2 regions of the Serratia sp. 121840015-1 genome follow, and region 1 is predicted to be linked to the other one. Evidence: predicted binding sites of a transcription regulator. Region 1 holds the regulator's gene; the other holds the start of a gene.
What was found. Region 1 encodes CRP, which controls carbon source genes, mostly activating them, when cyclic AMP is high. Its sites were predicted from a motif close to ATGTGANNNNNNTCACAT; they were not measured.
Positions count from the first base shown of each region.

Region 2: the regulator CRP is predicted to act here: its motif matches at 1,590-1,607, upstream of ACUXAC_RS11975 (ABC-F family ATPase).

Region 1 is NZ_JBSEYF010000007.1:49,772-52,843, forward strand. Features, by position in the region: gene ACUXAC_RS23340 (phosphoribulokinase) at 1-497, shown strand, start outside; gene ACUXAC_RS23345 (OsmC family protein) at 536-943, opposite strand; gene crp (cAMP-activated global transcriptional regulator CRP) at 1,326-1,958, shown strand; gene ACUXAC_RS23355 (YccS/YhfK family putative transporter) at 2,009-3,072, shown strand, end outside.
Region 2 is NZ_JBSEYF010000001.1:2,474,118-2,477,189, reverse strand. Features, by position in the region: gene ACUXAC_RS11980 (MFS transporter) at 1-940, opposite strand, end outside; gene ACUXAC_RS11975 (ABC-F family ATPase) at 1,633-3,072, shown strand, end outside.

The sequences.
Region 1 (3,072 bases):
ACGTGCTGTTCTACGAGGGGCTGCACGGCGGCGTGGTCACCGAGCACCATGACGTGGCCAACCACGTCGATCTGCTGGTCGGCGTGGTGCCGATCGTCAACCTGGAGTGGATTCAGAAACTGATCCGCGATACCGGCGAGCGTGGCCACTCTCGCGAAGCGGTGATGGATTCGGTGGTGCGTTCGATGGAAGATTACATCAACTACATCACGCCGCAGTTCTCGCGCACCCACATCAACTTCCAGCGCGTGCCGACGGTGGACACCTCCAACCCGTTCGCCGCCAAGGCGATTCCCTCACTGGACGAAAGCTTCGTGGTGATCCACTTCCGCGGGCTGGATCAGATAGATTTCCCCTATTTGCTGGCGATGCTGCAGGGCTCGTTTATCTCACACATCAATACGTTAGTGGTGCCGGGCGGCAAGATGGGGCTGGCGATGGAGCTGATCATGGCGCCGCTGGTGCAGCGGTTGCTGGAAGGCAAGAAGATCGAATAAATGCGTTGAGCGCGGCGCCGGGCCGCGCTCCGTTTCGATTACGCCGGTTGGCGGATCTCGAAGCTGTGGGTCACCGTGGCAGCCTTGTTGAGCATCAGCGCCACCGAGCAGTACTTCTCCGCCGACAGGTTCACCGCACGCTCGACGATCTTGTCGGTCAGGTCCTGGCCGGTAACGATGAAGTGCAGGTTGATATGGGTGAACAACCGCGGGGCTTCTTCGCGGCGCTCGGAGGTCAGCTTCACCTCGCAGTCGCGCACGTCGTTGCGCCCTTTTTGCAGGATGGACACCACGTCGATCGCGCTGCAGCCGCCCAACGACATCAGCACCATCTCCATCGGGCTGGGCGCTTTATCACCGGCGTTGCCGTCCATCAGCACCTGGTGGCCGGAGGCCGATTCCCCCAAAAACGTTAACCCTTCCACCCATTTAACTCTTGCCTGCATTCTGGTCACTCCGGTTGATTTCTTAAAATCAGAGTACGCTTTCGCATAGAAACAGGCAACGTAACCTGATGCTAATCATGCTGAAGCGAGACAACACGAGACACCCGCCTTACTCTGTGCTACAAACAGAGCCGCAATAAATCTTTCCGGGACACTGAATTTCAGGGAAACGCCCAGAGAAAGGCTCCTTTACCGGTATGTTAACAGAATGTAGCTTGCAGCGCTTACGGCAAGTTAATATGCTAGAGCGACAGCGTATTTTTATGACACGCCTCAAAACTTGCCGGTAGCCCTCGCTCATGACTGCGGCTACAGGCGGGTTTTACAGGGAACTCTGACCCCTGTGACACAAGGCAGCGATAACAACAGAGGATAACAGCGAATGGTTCTCGGCAAACCGCAAACAGACCCTACTCTCGAATGGTTCCTGTCTCATTGCCATATCCACAAATATCCATCGAAGAGTACGCTGATTCACCAAGGTGAAAAGGCCGAAACGCTTTACTACATCGTGAAAGGCTCCGTCGCGGTGCTGATCAAGGATGAAGAAGGTAAAGAGATGATCCTGTCCTACCTCAACCAGGGGGATTTCATCGGCGAGCTCGGATTGTTCGAAGAAGGCCAGGAGCGCAGCGCCTGGGTTCGCGCGAAAACCGCCTGTGAAGTGGCCGAAATTTCCTACAAGAAATTCCGCCAGCTGATCCAGGTGAACCCGGACATCCTGATGCGTCTGTCCGCCCAAATGGCGAGCCGCCTGCAGGTCACCTCCGAAAAAGTGGGCAACCTCGCCTTCCTGGACGTTACCGGCCGCATCGCGCAAACCCTGCTGAATCTGGCGAAGCAACCCGACGCCATGACTCACCCGGACGGCATGCAGATCAAGATCACCCGTCAGGAGATCGGCCAGATCGTCGGCTGCTCGCGTGAAACCGTTGGCCGTATTCTGAAAATGCTGGAAGATCAAAACCTGATTTCCGCCCACGGCAAAACCATTGTCGTCTACGGCACCCGTTAATCCCTGAAAAAACGGCGCAGTCTGCGCCGTTTTTTTGTCTGCTCTCTGCCATGTGGCGCCGCCTGATCTACCACCCGGAAATCAACTACGCACTGCGACAAACGCTGGTGTTGTGCCTGCCGGTGCTGTTCGGCCTGCTGATAGGCCAGCTGCAGCTCGGCCTGATGTTCTCCCTCGTGCCCGCCTGCTGCAATATCGCCGGGCTGGATACGCCGCATAAGCGCTTCTTTAAACGACTGATCGTCGGCGGTTCGCTGTTCGCCTTCAGCAGCGTGCTGCTGCAACAGGCCCTGCTGTGGCACGTGCCGCTGCCGGCGCTGATGCTGGGCCTGGCGCTGCTGCTCGGCGTCACCGGCGAAATCAGCCCGCTGCACGCCCGGCTGTTGCCGGCGGCGCTGGTGGCAGCCATCTTCGCCCTCAGCACGGCCGGCACGGTGCCTATCTGGCAGGCGCCGCTGCTGTACGCGATCGGCACCGCCTGGTATGGCTTATTCACCTGGTTCTGGTTCAAGCTGTGGAAAGAGCAGCCGATGCGCGAGACGCTGAGCCAGCTCTACCTGGAACTGGCGGACTATTTCGAAGCCAAATACTCGCTGCTGACCCAGCACACCGATCCGCAGACCGCGCTGCCGCCGCTGCTGGTGCGCCAGCAAAAGGTGATGGACCTGATCAGCCTGTTGTACCAACAGCTTAATTTCCTGCCGCACGCCAACAATCTCGAGCAAAAGCGCCTGCAGCGCGCCTTTCAGGTGGCGATGGACCTGCAGGAGCACATCACCGTCAGCCTGCATCTGCCGGAAGAGGTGCAAAAACTGGTGGAGCAGAGCCAGGCCGAAGCGATCATTCGCCGCAATGCTCAGGTGATCGCCGGCCGGCTGCGCGTGGTGGCGCACGATATTCTCTATCATCAACATTCGAAGCGCTTCTCCATGACCCACGAGCTGGCGGCGCTGGAAAAAATGGCGGCGCAGCATCCCGATAATCCGGTCGGCCAGTTTTGTTATTACCACTTCAGCCGCATCGCCCGCCTGCTGCGCACCCAGCATCCGCTGTACCGCCGCGACCTGATGCCCGGCCAGCACCGCCTGCCGTTTTGGCCGGCGCTGGTCAGCTA
Region 2 (3,072 bases), on a different contig from region 1:
TTTTGTAATTCTGGATCCGATCGACATAGCGCCCGGCGTAATAGACCGCCACGATTTGCACCACGGAGGCGATGCAACTGAACAGATAGGCGGTCGGGCCGGCGATGCGGTAGGTCTGCATCATGTAGGTCGGCATGTAAAGCAGCACCACATAAACCATCACGGTGCCGGACATGATGACCAGCACACCCAGCAATAGGTCTTTAGCATGGTTGCTCACCAGATCCCATACCGGATTCAGCGGTACCCGCGCACGATCCGGCTGTTCGCCGCTGTAGGTCTCTTCCAGGTGCTTACGGATATAGACGCCGACCGGAATGATCAGCAGGCCGATGATGAACGGCACGCGCCAGCCCCAGGCATACAGCGCCTCTTCCGACAGAAAATAGGTGAGCGCCAGCCCGCAAGAGGCGCCGAGCAGGGCGCTGACGCCCTGGCTGATCGCCTGCCAACTGACGAAAAAGCCGCGCTGATTGGCCCCGGCGGACTCCAGCAGTAGCGTGGTCGCTGAGCCCACTTCACCGCCGGCGGCGAAGCCCTGAATCAGGCGACCGACTACGATCAGCACCGGCGCCAGAACGCCGATTTGCGCATGGGTTGGCGCGAAGGCAATCAGGGCGGTGCCGACGCCCATCAGCACGATGGTCATCAGCATGGCGGCCTTGCGGCCGACCCGGTCGGCATAGGCGCCCAGCACCATGCTGCCCAGCGGGCGCATGATAAAGCCGACGCCGAACACCGCCACCGACATCAACAAAGAGCCGTAGGCGCTGTCGCTGGGAAAATAGAGTTTGCCGATGATGGCGGCAAAGAAGCTGTATACGGTGAAGTCGAAAATCTCCAGGCCGTTGCCCAGGCTGGCGCCGACAATGACTTTGTAATTTACCGCGCCTTTCTCTGCCGTTTGGCTTTTGGGCAAGGTTTTTTCAGCAGTGTTCATCGTTATCTCTCGCGATAGGTGGACGGTGTGTTGTTATTATTTTCTGGCCGTGGTGGCATTATCCGGGACGGCGATAACCGCCGCCCGAAGCGGCAACAGAATGGCAACGTCTCCTTTACATATACTTGTATGTACAACCCTGTGCAATATGAGGGCGGTTAACGGGATAACGCGGGTTTGATTTTTTTAAGATTTTGTATTTATATGTTTTTTTTGAATTTATAACGTGTGGCAGTGAGGTGATTTAGTGCCGATTTAGTGAGCTGTAGCGCATTAATAATCGAAAAAATCCTGGCATTTAAGAAGGGGGTCACAAAATGTCGCGTATAGCAGAATATGTGGCGATAGTCGGCAAGAAATAGAATTAAATAGAAGTGTGTTGACTGTATCAATGATTCTCAAGAGGTATTCAGGTGCGATTTATTCTTACCTGGTGCGGTATCTGGCGAGAATGTATTTCATTTTTTATTTTAATTAATACCGATAATTAATATGTTTTGTGAATTTGTTCGAGCTATTGTACGGTTTGCTGAGCGAAGCCTCCCCGTGACTTTCATCGGTATTATCCAACGCAGGTATGATTCATCCGTCGGCGCCGCTCAAAATGTCACCAAAACTTCCCGCGATCTCTGCACCCCGTTGTGGCATAATGCGCGCCAAATCACATTCCCTATGTATAAAGAGCGAGCGCTGTGTTAAGCACCAACAACATCACCATGCAGTTCGGCAGCAAGCCGTTGTTTGAAAACATCTCTGTTAAATTCGGCGGCGGCAACCGTTACGGCCTGATCGGCGCCAACGGCTGCGGCAAGTCCACCTTTATGAAAATCCTCGGCGGCGATTTGGCGCCGACCGGCGGCAACGTGTTCCTCGATCCGAACGAGCGCCTGGGTAAACTGCGTCAGGATCAGTTTGCCTTCGAACAATACAGCGTGCTGGACACCGTGATCATGGGCCACACCGAGCTGTGGGCGGTGAAGGAAGAGCGCGACCGCATCTACGCCATGGCGGAGATGAGCGAGGAAGACGGCTATAAAGTGGCCGATCTGGAAGTCGCCTACGGCGAGATGGACGGTTACACCGCCGAAGCGCGCGCCGGCGAACTGCTGCTTGGCGTCGGTATTCCGGTGGAACAGCACTACGGCCCGATGAGCGAAATCGCGCCGGGCTGGAAGCTGCGCGTATTGCTGGCGCAGGCGCTGTTCTCCGATCCGGAAATCCTGCTGCTCGACGAACCGACGAACAACCTGGACATCGATACCATTCGCTGGCTGGAGCAGGTGCTGAACGAACGTAACAGCACCATGATCATCATCTCGCACGACCGTCACTTCCTGAACATGGTCTGCACCCACATGGCGGATCTGGACTACGGCGAACTGCGCGTTTACCCGGGCAACTACGACGAATACATGACCGCCGCCACCCAGGCGCGTGAACGTCTGCTGGCCGACAACGCCAAGAAGAAGGCGCAGATCAACGAGCTGCAATCGTTCGTCAGCCGCTTCAGCGCCAACGCCTCCAAATCCAAGCAGGCCACCTCGCGCGCCCGCCAGATCGACAAGATCCAGCTGGAAGAAGTGAAGGCCTCCAGCCGCCAGAACCCGTTCATCCGTTTCGATCAGGACAAGAAGCTGTTCCGTAACGCGCTGGAAGTGGAAGCGCTCACCAAGGGCTTCGACAACGGCCCGCTGTTCAGCAAGCTGAACCTGATGGTGGAAGTGGGTGAGAAGGTTGCGGTGCTGGGCGCCAACGGCATCGGTAAAACCACCTTGCTGAAAACGCTGGTGGGCGACGCGCAGCCGGACAGCGGCACCGTGAAGTGGTCGGAAAACGCCCGCATCGGTTACTACGCGCAGGATCACGAATACGAGTTCGACGATACCCTGACCGTGTTCGACTGGATGAGCCAGTGGAAGCAGGAAAAAGACGACGAGCAGGCGGTGCGCAGCGTGCTGGGCCGTTTGCTGTTCAGCCAGGACGACATCAAGAAGAAAGTGAAGGTGCTGTCCGGTGGCGAGAAGGGCCGCATGCTGTTCGGCAAGCTGATGATGCAGCGCCCGAATATTCTGGTGATGGACGAACCGACCAACCACCTGGATATGGAATCCATCGAATCGCTGAACATGGCG